4 regions of the Pseudophaeobacter sp. genome follow, and region 2 is predicted to be linked to each of the others. Evidence: riboswitches for the same ligand, from Rfam matches in the RefSeq annotation. Region 2 holds a riboswitch; each other region holds the start of a gene.
The links. A riboswitch is a leader RNA that binds a small molecule or an ion and turns the genes downstream of it on or off. The one in region 2 is predicted to bind cobalamin.
Positions count from the first base shown of each region.

Region 1 (3,203 bases), on a different contig from region 2:
ACGCGGTGTTCACTTGCAGGATTTCAGAACAGAGATTGGACATCGAAATCCGACCGGCGATCGGGTTGGCCGAATTCACCGTGTCCTCGAACATGATGTAGGGGTAGCCGCTTTCGAACTGGATTTCGGCCAGGGTCTGGAAGAAGGCGCGCGCGTTGAGTTTCTTCTTGCGGATCTTGGGGTTGTCGACCATCTCGGCATATTTCTCGGTGACCGAGATCTCCGAAAAGGCGCAGCCATAGACCTTTTCCACGTCGTGCGGCGAGAAGAGATACATGTCTTCGTTCCGTTTCGCCAGCTCGAAGGTCACGTCCGGTATCACCACCCCAAGGCTCAGGGTCTTGATCCGGATCTTCTCGTCCGCATTCTCGCGCTTGGTGTCGAGGAAGCTGAGGATGTCGGGATGGTGCGCGTTCAGATAGACCGCGCCCGCGCCCTGCCGCGCTCCCAGCTGGTTGGCATAGGAAAAGCTGTCCTCAAGCAGTTTCATCACCGGGATGACGCCCGAGGACTGGTTCTCGATCCCTTTGATCGGCGCGCCGTATTCGCGGATATTGGTCAGCATCAAGGCCACGCCGCCGCCACGTTTCGACAGTTGCAGGGCCGAGTTGATACCGCGCCCAATGCTCTCCATATTGTCTTCCAACCGCAGCAGGAAACACGAGACGAACTCGCCCCGCGCCTTCTTGCCCGCATTCAGAAAGGTCGGCGTGGCCGGCTGGAACCGGCCCGACAGGACCTCCTCCATCAGCTGCATGGCGAGTGTCTCGTCGCCGCGCGCCAGCGCCAGCGCATTCATCACCACGCGGTCTTCGTAGCGCTCAAGGAAGCGCTGCCCGTCCCGGGTCTTCAGCGTGTAGGAGGTGTAGTATTTGAAGGCGCCGAGGAAGGTGGGGAAGCGGAACTTCTTTGCGAATGCTGCGTCCCAGATCTTCCGCTGGAAGGCCTTTGAATACTGCTCCAGCACCTGCGCCTCGTAATAACCCTCGTCCACCAGATAGCCTAGCTTCTCCTCCAGCGAGTGGAAGAAGACCGTGTTCTGGTTGACGTGTTGCAGGAAATACTGCCGCGCCGCCATCCGGTCTGCTTCAAACTGGATGTTCCCCTCTTCGTCATAGAGGTTCAGCATCGCGTTCAGCGCGTGGTAATCGAGGCCTTGGGTCAGGCTGGCGTCAAGCATCGGGATCCCCAAAAGGTTTGTAGCCCGTCGCGGACGCGGGCGATGTCGGTGTCTGTGCCGGCCAGCTCGAAACGATAGAGCACGGGCACGTTGCATTTCCGCGCGATGACATGTCCGGCCATCGCGAAAGTGTTTCCAAAATTCCGGTTGCCGCTGGCGATCACGCCGCGCAGATGGCTGCGGTTGGTCTCGACATTCAGGAACCGGATCACCGGCTTCGCTACCGCGCCCCGGCCTTCGCCGTCCGCGTAGGTCGGGCAGATCAGCACGAAGGGCCCGATCATCACCGGCAAGGCGGCATCGCCCCGCAGGGGCAGACGCGTGGCGGGAAGGCCAAGGCGCTCGACGAAACGGGCGGTGTTGCCCGAACCGCTGGAGAAATAGACGAGCCCCCCCATCCCGAAGCCCCCGCCCTCAGGACAGGCGGCTGATCATGTCGGGGCGGAAGCCTGCCCAGTGGTCGTCGCCCGCGACGACGACTGGCGCCTGGCGGTAACCCAGCCCGGCCACCATCTCCATCGCCGCCGCATCCTCGGTCAGGTCGACCACGTTATAGTCGATGCCACGTGCGGTCAGGGCGCGGGTGGTCGCGGTGCATTGCACGCAGGCGGGTTTGGAATAGACGGTGATGCTCATATTTTTGTCCCTTGCCAGTTGGTTGCCTCTGGACAGAGGGGACACGAAGACAGGACCAAAGGGCCCATCTACGCACCCGGGCCCTCCGCCGCGGTCGTCGTTCATGCCCTGGCAGGTCTCCTGACTTGCGGCTCGAACGTCTCTGGTCGGCCTTCCCGGCGCGACCTTGCACCAGTGGATTAGACCCAGACTCGCCGCTTACAGTTGCGGGGGCAGTGCCGGAATTGGTCGTGTGACCGCACCGGCTTCCCTCTTAGCCTGCGAGTCACCTCGCAGGAACCAAAGCAACTGCATATTGGGGGAAGCGCGCTCCCGCTGTCAATATATCGATGTTGGAATTGCGTGGATAAGTCGAGGTGGCCGATCAGGCATCCGCATCATATGCCGTTCACTATGACCATTCTGGCAAGACGTGCCCTACGCGCGGCACTGAGGAACCGGACATTTAGCCCAGAGTGAAGGAACGGCAGTTAAGCGGACAAAGGGTGAGTTAGCTGCGTTTGCGCAGGAGGCCGAAATCGTGCGCTTTCCGGTCCTTGACCTTGGATTGCACACAAGTTGCACACCTAAAGTCGCTACTAAATTGAGTCAGACAGACGGTCGGTCAGCTCTTCCATTGCGGACCGTTTTATTCTGCACGGAACCGCAGCGCACACCATACATACACGATAATTGTTCAGCCATCCGGCCCCGCGCAAAGACAGGTCAACGGCGGTTTCAGGGTGGAGTTGCCTCGAAATAAGCAAGCGTCAGCGTCTCAGCGCCGTCCCGTACAACATGGACTATCATAGCACAGCACCAAAGAGACAACTGTCGTTGCGGGAACCTTACATCTTATCATTGCATCGTACAGTTCTTGTGCCTCTCAGATGCGCCTTGAATATTCCGGTCAGCGCAAGCGCTGGCTTGCTCAGAACCTCTCCCTTGAGTGTGGCAATTCCGATGTCTCGAACGACTTCCGGCTTCGAAAGTGATACGACCCGAACGTGCTCCGGCATCTGAGATGCAACTGCCAGGTTTGGAACGAGGCCTACCCCCAAACCGGATGTTGCCAAGTCGACCAGTGTTGTCGCTTGGCGCACGCTGCAAGCAATGTTCAGCGATCGCCCGGACCGCTCCAGATATTCTGTCAGCATCGCAGGCGTCTCGCGCCCATCTTGCCGCACGATAACTGGCATTCCCTGCATGACGAGAAGTGGCAAACGAGACAGAAAATCGAGGGACAGCGTTTCCGGCAGATCCTCGAAATGATCGCGTGAGGCCAGAGCCACCAGCGGCTCGCGCAGCAGGCGCTTGAACACCAAGTCCGACTTGGCTTGCACAAAAGGCGTAATACCAAAATCGATTTCGCGTTCCCGGACGGCGTTCAGCAAATCGTTTGATGTGA
Region 1 covers NZ_JBLWXG010000022.1:5,726-8,928, reverse strand. Annotated here, with positions in the region: gene nrdE (class 1b ribonucleoside-diphosphate reductase subunit alpha) at 1-1,180, opposite strand, end outside; gene nrdI (class Ib ribonucleoside-diphosphate reductase assembly flavoprotein NrdI) at 1,162-1,578, opposite strand; gene nrdH (glutaredoxin-like protein NrdH) at 1,595-1,816, opposite strand; cobalamin riboswitch at 1,910-2,115, opposite strand; gene ACN0VH_RS20670 (LysR family transcriptional regulator) at 2,644-3,203, opposite strand, start outside.
Region 1: it holds a riboswitch for cobalamin, as region 2 does, so the genes downstream of both, nrdH (glutaredoxin-like protein NrdH) here and ACN0VH_RS11070 (aromatic ring-hydroxylating oxygenase subunit alpha) in region 2, are expected to answer to the same signal.

Region 2 (3,203 bases):
ATGAATACCAGCCAATTTGCCCAGTGGCAGGCGCACATGGGGGTGAGAGAAGGGGAAGAATGGGATCCGATGGCCACCGTTGAAGATCCCAAGGCCCTGCAAGAGTTCCTGTCCCAGGTGGCCTTCTTTGCGCAGGGCAGACGTCGTTTTCAGGATATCAAACTGGCTGTGCCCAGCCTTGAAATTGACACCGCCCGCGATACTTCGACACAGATGGCCTTTGGCAAGATCCTCGATGATCTGTCCAAAGGTGACAGCCCGCTGGCCGAGCGGATCGTGACCACATCGCCTGATGTGACCGGCACGACAAACCTGGGCCCCTGGGTGAACCGGCGCAAACTATTTGGCCGGGCAGAACAGGCCGACGCCTTCATCGAACACCGCATCCCTTCGACCGCGAAATGGGAATTCACGCCGCAGGGACAGCATATCGAACTGGGCATCGCAGAAATGAACCTGATGCTGTTATTGGGGGCGGCGGGCCTGTCACATTCGCTGTTCGGCAAGCGCCTGATCCCTATTGGCACGGTCTATGACCCTTTTGTTGCCCGCGGCCTGGATGCGCTGAACTATGCCTGCTACCAGGATGCCCGTTTCATTCTGGTGGGGACGCCGTCAGGCATTACCCTGGCACCTGAAGGTGGTGCCCACCAGTCAGTCGGCACGCCGCTGATCGGGATGAGCCAGGACGGTCTCGCCGCTTTTGAACCTGCTTTTGCGGATGAATTGGCGGTGATCATGCAATGGGCCTTTGACTACCTTCAGCGCGACGGCGAAGGCGACCCGGATGAGCGCACCTGGCTGCGCGACGAAACCGGCGGCTCTGTCTATTTGCGCCTGTCCACCAACCCGATCGAACAGCCCGGCAAGCGGGTCGACGATGATTTCCGCCAGGGGGCCATTGATGGCGCCTACTGGCTGCGCAGGCCGGGGCCGAATTGCGATGTCGTGATTGCCTACCAGGGCGCCGTCGCGCCCGAAGCGATCAAGGCTGCAGGGATGATTGGCGAGGCCCGGCGGGATGTGGGCGTTCTCGCCGTTACCTCGGCTGACCGTTTGAATGCGGGCTGGACTGCGGCGCAACGGGTGCGGTCGCGCGGCGCTGCTGATGCGCAGTCTCATATCGAAACTCTCATGTCTGCCCTGCCGCCGCATTGCAAAATCATCACCGTGATCGACGGTCACCCGGCAACCCTGTCTTGGCTGGGGTCGGTTGCGGGGCACCAGACCATTCCGCTGGGTGTGGAACATTTTGGTCAGACCGGTACGATTGGCGATCTCTATAGTCATCATGGCATTGATGCTGCCGCCATTGTCGAAAAGGTCAATGGCCTAACCACTGGCAGAAACATACACCAGAACGCGTCTGGTTTACCGCTCAGCAACGCCTGATAGAGCGGTAGGCCACGCCAGCAACAGTTGGGCGATGACGGGGCCATCCCGGATGGCAAATCTTCGGCCAGCCCCCTCCCCGCTCTCGGTCTTCCCAATGCCCCCGCATCGGCGCAGCATTCGTTGCATGGGGCATCAACCTTCGCTTTTTGGGCATGGCAAGCCCTGCTTCGTTGCCTGCGGCGGCCATGTTGCAGCTTTTGCATGGCAGTACGGTTTTGGACCTAAAGAAGTCGTTCGCAACTCAGAAATCCGGCGCTTGCGATCTAGTCTGTCCCGGCAAGGTGCTGCCGTCCCGCGCGGGCGGCAGAGAATTGGGAAGTCGGTGAAAACCCGACACTGCCCCCGCAACGGTAAGGAAGATCAGGTTCGGCTATCACCACTGGGACGAGGATCCCGGGAAGGTGCCGCTACCCGGTGAAAGCCTCTTCCAAGTCCGGAAACCAGCCTTGCAGATATGTCAAACCGCGGGTGGCGGTGGGGGCACAGATTCCGGACGTGTTCCTCGCGCGCCTCCGAACTGTTCTCCCATGTCATCTGCCCAAGCAAGGCCGCGGGGCGCGGCAGGAGAGCCAGAAGTGAACACTATTCAAAGCCTAATTGCCCGCCGAAAACCGAAACATACCTTGGAACAGGCGTTCTACACCGACCCCGAAATCTTTCAGGCCGACCTGGAGAACATCCACTACCGCGATTGGCTGTTTGCAATTGCGGCCTGTGAATTGGCCAAACCCGGCGACTACGTCACCTATAACGTAGGGGCCTATCGCGTAGTTATCGTGCGGGGCGCTGACAATCTGATTCGGGCCTTCCACAACACTTGCCGCCACCGTGGTTCTATCATTTGCAAGGCGGCCAAGGGAAACGCCCCCAAATTGGTCTGCCCCTATCACCAATGGACCTATGAGCTTGATGGATCTTTGCTCTGGGCCCGCGATATGGGGCCTGATTTTGACCCCAGGCAGCATGGTTTGAAAACGGTGCATTGCCGCGAACTGGCAGGGCTGGTCTATATCTGCCTGGCGGACGAGGCCCCTGATTTTGATAGCTTTGCTGAAGTCGCCCGCCCCTATCTAGAGCCGCATGATCTGGGAAATGCCAAAGTCGCCTTCGAGAGCTCAATCGTTGAAAACGGCAACTGGAAACTGGTCTGGGAAAATAACCGCGAATGTTACCATTGCGGCGGTAACCACCCGGCACTTTGCAGGACTTTCCCGGATGACCCTGCTGTAACCGGTATCGAAGACGGCAATACACCAGCGCATCTGCAGGCGCATTTTGACCGTTGTGAAGCTGCGGGGCTGCCCTCTCACTTTCGCCTTGATGGTGACGGACAGTACCGGCTGGCACGCATGCCGCTGAAGCAAGGTGCCGAAAGCTATACGATGAACGGCAAAGCCGCTGTGCGTCGCGGGATGGGGCACGCCCCCTTTGCCGATGCCGGGGCACTGCTGAAGTTTCACTATCCCACAACCTGGAACCATTTCCTTGCGGACCATTCCATTGTCTTCCGTGTCACGCCGATCAGCGCGACCGAAACTGAGGTGACCACCAAATGGCTGGTCCACAAAGACGCGGTCGAAGGTGTCGACTATGATCTGAAACGCCTGACAGAGGTCTGGATCGCCACGAATGAAGAAGACCGGGAGGTTGTCGAAAACAATCAACAAGGCATCAACAGCCCAGCCTATGCGCCCGGCCCCTATTCGGGAACGCAAGAGACCGGAGTACTACAGTTTGTAGAGTGGTATTGCACCACATTGACAGATCGCCTGGCACCTGATGCCGTGGCGGCGGAGTAAACGATATGA
Region 2 covers NZ_JBLWXG010000004.1:56,690-59,892, reverse strand. Annotated here, with positions in the region: gene ACN0VH_RS11075 (thiamine pyrophosphate-binding protein) at 1-1,392, shown strand, start outside; cobalamin riboswitch at 1,658-1,858, shown strand; gene ACN0VH_RS11070 (aromatic ring-hydroxylating oxygenase subunit alpha) at 1,923-3,194, shown strand; gene ACN0VH_RS11065 (FAD-binding oxidoreductase) at 3,200-3,203, shown strand, end outside.

Region 3 (3,203 bases), on a different contig from region 2:
CGCATCCTTGCTTATGAGCATACGATCATCTGTTCAGATGGGATCGCCCGTGGCAGCCATCCGCACCCACGTGTCTGGGGCACCTTCCCGCGGGTTCTTGGGCATTATGTCCGCGACACAGGGGTCTTTGACCTTGAAACTGGCATCAAACGCATGACCTCGATGCCCGCCGACCGCTTTGGGCTACAGGATCGGGGCCGCATCGCCAAAGGTATGTATGCGGACCTAGTGGTCTTTGATGCCGCCTCCATCCGTGAAGGCAACGATTACACGCACCCCACCCGCCCTGCGGAAGGTATCGACCTGGTCTTTGTCAATGGCCGCGAAAGCTGGTGTGCAGGCGGCCATACCGGCGCCAGAGCCGGGGCAGTGCTGTGACAGGCCTCGCACTGCGCGCCCGGTACGCGCCGCATCTGCCCTGCTCTCGCTTCTCACGCTCGAGAATGTTCACGACTTTGGTAGCGTCAAGGCCGCGCATTTCGCGGAAAGTGATCCTGCATCTCCCCAGGTAGAAGAAACCTGCCTCCTCAAAGAAGCCCGGGCGGCAGCATTGTCAGAAATGCCTGAGCCTCCCGGTATCGATGCGGTTCAGCTCAGAGAGGCAGGGTATGTCTGAGCGAGCCAATATGGAGGATATGCTGCAGCAAGCCATAGTCGACGCCTTCAGGTTGGAACGCCGGGCGGCTTCCGTAATTACCTCGGCGTCGTTGTCGCCGTTCTGTTCGCCTTATTGAACGGATTCACATATATCGCTGGAATGATCCGGGGCAAAAACCCCATCCCGCTCAAAGTCCGGCGCACAAAATGTGTGCTCAGGCAGGCTTCCAAGCCGACAATGCAGAGTGGCAATTTCCGGAACGTTGCCACCAGCGGCAGCCGCTTGATCTTCCTGCGTAACAAGACCGCCCCCCTTGCCGAACCCAATCAAATGAAAGACTTATTTGCAGTTATCAACGCCAACCGACATCAGCTCATCAGAATTTCTCGTCGCCAAGCGACCTCTCCGATCAGCAAATGAAATAGACAAAACCTAACCTACTGGGGAAGCAGCCTTTTGGAGCCGCATCCAAGGCGGCCAGTGAGACATTGGCGCTTGACAAAAAAAGCTCAACTTGCATAAGTTCCGGCAATTCTGGTCCGGCTGGGAAACCACCCGGTTAATAGGGAACACGGTGAGGTGTAGCCAACAGGCGCCGAATCCGTGACTGCCCCCGCAACTGTGAGCGGAGAGCAATGCTGCGAGATGCCACTGCCCCGAGGGGCGGGAAGGTGCGGCAAAGCCTCGACCCGCAAGTCAGGAGACCTGCCAGGATGATCACCCTATCCCGGTGCGGGGCGCGCTGTAGATAACGGATTTCCGTAGTGGTGGCAGTTTTCACTGTCTGCGGAGGCAATGCCTTTCAAAGACCAAACCCGAATACACTGCCCGCTTTGGCAGTCACTTGGCCTGTGCTTGTTGCGCGGGTCGGGAGGAATGGAATATGCGCAAGGCAAGCCTGTCATTGGCTGCGGCTCTGGCCGCCGCACCAGCAATCGTAATCGCCCAGGATGACGTCGTCACCGATCTGGGAGAGATCATCGTCTCCGGCGGCTTTACGCCGGTCGAGGCCCAGAAATACGGCCGCTCAGCTTCGGTCCTGACGAGCGAAGAAATCGAAGAACGCGGCATTCTGACCGTTCAGGACGCGCTGCGCGCGGTGCCCGGTATTTCGGTCAACGGTTCTGGCGACAATTTCACTCAGATCCGCATCCGCGGCGGTGAAGGCAACAATACACTGATACTGATCGACGGCGTTCCTGCATCGGCTGGGAATGACGAATACATCCTGTCGGGCCTGGAAACCGCCAATATCGAACGCATCGAAGTTCTGCGCGGCCCGCAATCGGTGTTCTACGGATCCAGCGCGTCGTCGGGTGTCATCAATATCATCACCAAGAAGGGTGCCATCGGTCGCGAGCTGTTTGGCAAAATCGAAGGTGGTGACGCAACCTCGGTCGCGGGGCGCTATTCAATGCGCAATGAACGCGGCGGCCTGGCGGTCGGTCTGTCACACCTGAACGATCGCGGCTATGACATCTCCGGCAGTGGCGGCGAAAAAGACGGGATTGAGCGCAGTACCATCAACCTGACCGGCGACTATTTGGTGTCGGAAGATTTGCAGCTTGGCTTCTCCTTCCGCCATTCCGAAGAGGAGTACGACAGCGATCCGCAAAACTACTCGGCTGTGACGGTTGATCAAAGCGTCACCGACGACCCCACTGCAACCTCCGAGCGCACCGAGCGGCTCGCCAGTATATTTGCCGAATACGCAATGTTGGGCGGACGCATGAAACACCGCCTGTCCTACGATTACAGCGACTTCGAAAGCCTATCCAGCGCTGGCCGCTTTTCTCAGGCGGACCGGAAATCGGTGCGTTATCTACTGAGCTTCGCGCTGGACAGTGCGACACTGGAAGACGCCAACCAGATCGTGAACGTGATCGCTGAAAATACTCAGAAACGGTCGAACTCCAACCCAGACTACCGACCTGACCGGACATCTTTTGCGGTGGAATATCGTGGATCGTTCAATAATGGCTTGAGCGTTCAGGGCGGGCTGCGGCGTGACAACAACAGCTCATTCGACGATGACACCACCTGGAACGTCGGCGCCGCCTATGTGTTTGGCAACGGCGTTCGCCTGCACGCGTCGGCGGGTGAAGGCAGCGTCGACCCATCCTTCTTCGAGCTGTTTGGCAGTTCGTCTGGCACTGTTGGCAATCCGAACCTAGCGCCTGAGAAAAACCGCAGCTTTGACTTGGGCGTCGAAGTGCCGTTCCTGCAAGGCCGTGGTCTGGTTGACGTCACCATGTTTCGCGAAAACCTGACAGACGAAATCGAATGGTATTTCGACACCGGTCTGGGCATGAACACCTATCGCAACCGAACTGAAAAGGCCAAGCGCCGCGGTGTCGAAATCGCCGGTGACATCAAAGCCACCGATGATCTGACTTTCCGTCTGGCATACACCTACCTGGACGCATCAAACGCCGATGGCTCCGTCGAGGTGCGCCGTCCCAAGCACGAATTGCTGCTAAGCGCGACGCATCAGTTCATGAACGCACGTGGCAGCGTGAACGCCGATCTGCGCTATGTGACCGGGAACTACGATACGCAGTTTTTCGGCGCCTGGCCGTATCCGGTGGTGGAGATGCCGAGCTAT
Region 3 covers NZ_JBLWXG010000001.1:141,386-144,588, reverse strand. Annotated here, with positions in the region: gene ACN0VH_RS00710 (N-acyl-D-amino-acid deacylase family protein) at 1-378, shown strand, start outside; cobalamin riboswitch at 1,117-1,325, shown strand; gene ACN0VH_RS00705 (TonB-dependent receptor plug domain-containing protein) at 1,482-3,203, shown strand, end outside.
Region 3: it holds a riboswitch for cobalamin, as region 2 does, so the genes downstream of both, ACN0VH_RS00705 (TonB-dependent receptor plug domain-containing protein) here and ACN0VH_RS11070 (aromatic ring-hydroxylating oxygenase subunit alpha) in region 2, are expected to answer to the same signal.

Region 4 (3,203 bases), on a different contig from region 2:
ACAGATCGTCCAGCCGAGGATCTTCACGGCCATCGGCAGGCAGGATTGCCAGGGCGATGCCGCGGCGGCGGGCCAGATCCTGCAGGGTGGCCAGCCCATAGGGCCAATAGCTTTCGCCGCCAATCAGCCGCACCAGCACCCCCTTGGCCCCGGCGAGTGTCTGTTCGGCATAGGTGTCGACCGACAGCGGGTGTTTCAGCGCCACCAGATTGGCCAGCCGCAGGCTGGGTAGTTTGCCATCGGCGCGATGCCAGCCTGCCGCAAAGGCCCCAAGGTCGCTGTCGGAAAAGGACAGCACCACCAAATCTGCGGGCGATTGCCCCAGATCCTGTGGCGTGTCGGTTTGATCCAACCCGTGGCTTTCACGAAAAACGACGTGCATTGGTGAGGCCTCTTGCAGAGTGTTTAGGGTGCCGCCTGGCCTTGCAGCCGGAATGCGGCACCCGCGTTTGCTTTGTCTTTGCCAGTGGCCTAGGCGCCCAGGTCTGCCCGGATGGCGGCCCCGTCGATATTGTCATGTTCGGCAATGACCACCAACTGGGTGCGACGCGGTGCATCGCCCCAGGGCTGATCATATTGTGCCCGCAGACGTTCGCCAACGGCCTGTACCAACATGCGCATTGGCTTGCCCTTTACTGCAACATAGCCTTTGACCCGCAGGATATTGCGTGTCCGAGCCAGGTTCACAATGGCATTTTGCAGCGCTTCCGGGTCAGAAACTTCGCCCATTTCGACAACTATGCTTTCAAAATCGTCATGTTCGTGGTCGTGGTGGCCATCGTGATGGCTGGGGCGTGCCTCCAGATCGTCTTCGGCGGCTGCATTAAGCCCCAGAATGATGCGCGGATCAATCACGCCCTCGCTCATGGGGAGGATCGGCAGCTGGCGCGGGGCTTCGGCCTCGATCACCTTGCGGGCCTGTTCCAGTCCGGCCTCGCCCGCCAGATCGGCCTTGGACAAGAGCACGATATCGGCGCAAGCGATCTGATCCTCAAACACTTCCGACAGCGGCGTTTCATGATCCAGGCTATCGTCGGCAGCGCGCTGGGCCTCGACGGCGGCGAGATCGGGGGCAAACTGCCCTGCGGCCACGGCTTCGGCGTCGGCTAGGGCAATGACGCCATCAACGGTGATGCGCGATCGGATGGCCGGCCAGTCAAAGGCCTTGAGCAGCGGCTTGGGCAGGGCCAGGCCTGAGGTCTCGATCAGGATATGTTCGGGGGCCTCTGGCAGGGCCATCAGGGCCTCGATGGTGGGGATGAAATCATCCGCCACGGTGCAGCAGATACAGCCGTTTGCCAGCTCCACAATGTTGTTTTCAGGACAGTTTTCATCGGCGCAGGATTTCAGGATATCGCCATCGACGCCTGCGGTGCCAAATTCATTGACCAGAACCGCCAGGCGCTTGCCCTGGGGGTTTTGCATCAGGTGGCGGATCAGCGTGGTCTTGCCCGCACCGAGGAAACCAGTGATGACGGTGACAGGAATTTTGTTGAGATCGCTCATGGGGTTTCGTCCTTGCAGGGGAATGTGATCGGGGGAATGCGGGCGATGGATTGCTTGCGAAATACCTGTGGGCGTTCGCGCCAGGGCACCAGCCCATCGGTCGTGGCAGCATAGGCGGCAGCCCCGGCCAGAATGTCGTCGACATGGGCTTCGGGATCTAGGTCGCCGTAGATGTAGCTCCAGCGGGTATCGCCACCGGTCAGCACCATGGCGCAGCCACGTTTGCAGGCGGACAGGCATTCAACACCGCGCACCGTGACCCCGTCTGGCAATGTCGCCTCGGAGAGGGCCGACAGCAGCAGGGTGCCGGGGCGTGTGGATTCGGGGTCAACACCTTCGCGTTTGCAGGTGGTGCAGATCGTCAGGGTGACCTCTGCGGTATTTGGGGCGGGGGGGTCCGCCATATCGTCTGCCATCAGCGCGCACATCCATTGTGGGGCCAAGGGGCAGTGCCAGCAGGGGGAGGGCAGAGGTGCGCTCCCACAACCAGTTGCGACACACCCCGTTCGCCCGTTGTCTCATGCGTTGGCAGGTCTCCCGGCTTGCGGATTTCAACAGGCCTAGGGCCTGTCTGCGGCTCTCTTGCCTTCCCGGCGCAGGGCACCAGTGGCATCAGAGACCTCTCCGGTCACGGTCGCGGGGGCGGCTGTGCTTGAGACTGATGCCAAGGGGGGGGCACCTGCCTGTCACATTCCCTCTTCGCCTGCAATTTGCAGGAACCAACGAAAACCCCTTGCGCTATTGGGGGCTTCCTTGTCAAGACTTGCACAAACAGCAGGAGTGACCCCAGTGAGCGAGAAGTCCGAAACCGGCGTTTCAGAAGAGGAAGCGGCACGGCATGCCTCAAAGATGGCCAAGAAAAAGGCCGCCCGCGATCGCATGATGAAAAACAAGGATGGCGAAAAGGGGCTGATCATCGTCCACACTGGCCCGGGCAAGGGCAAGTCCAGCTCGGGATTCGGGATGATCATGCGGTGTATCGCCCATGGCATGCCCTCGGCTGTGGTGCAATTCATCAAAGGCGCCTGGCAGACCGGCGAGCGTAGCCTGATTGAGGAAAACTTCAGCGATCTGTGCCAGTTTTATGCGATGGGCGAAGGCTTTACCTGGGAAACACAGGATAAGGCGCGCGATATCGCTGCGGCGCAAAAGGGCTGGGAAAAAGCCAAAGAGATGATTCGGGATGAGCGCAACACCATGGTGCTCTTGGACGAGATCAACATCGCGCTGCGCTATGATTACCTGGATCTGGACGAAGTGCTGGAATTCCTGGTGGAGGAAAAGCCGCCGATGACCCATGTGGTGCTGACCGGCCGCAACGCCAAAGAAGAGCTGATCGAGATCGCCGATCTTGTCACCGAGATGGGGCAGGTCAAGCACCCCTTTCGTGCCGGTATTAAGGCGCAAAAAGGCGTGGAATTTTAAGAGAAAGGCGCTGCGCGGTCGAAAAGGCGGGCAGTGCCTTGCCCGCCGCGCAGGCGGACTTGTGCATCCCCAAAAAAACGGATCAGGCCCAGATTATATCTGGGTCACGTCTGAGCCACCGACGCAGCCCGGTTTTCTGCAGCTGACAGAAGGGCGGGATTGTTTCGAATATACGCATCCACAGCCGCACGCTGGGCTGCATCAAGCCGCAGGTTCAGCTTGGTGCGGCGCAATAGAAAATCTTCGCCTGTGCGCACCCATTCGTTCCTGAT
Region 4 covers NZ_JBLWXG010000001.1:1,324,953-1,328,155, reverse strand. Annotated here, with positions in the region: gene cobN (cobaltochelatase subunit CobN) at 1-382, opposite strand, end outside; gene cobW (cobalamin biosynthesis protein CobW) at 472-1,506, opposite strand; gene ACN0VH_RS06315 (DUF1636 family protein) at 1,503-1,922, opposite strand; cobalamin riboswitch at 2,017-2,245, opposite strand; gene cobO (cob(I)yrinic acid a,c-diamide adenosyltransferase) at 2,296-2,931, shown strand; gene glpD (glycerol-3-phosphate dehydrogenase) at 3,036-3,203, opposite strand, start outside.
Region 4: it holds a riboswitch for cobalamin, as region 2 does, so the genes downstream of both, ACN0VH_RS06315 (DUF1636 family protein) here and ACN0VH_RS11070 (aromatic ring-hydroxylating oxygenase subunit alpha) in region 2, are expected to answer to the same signal.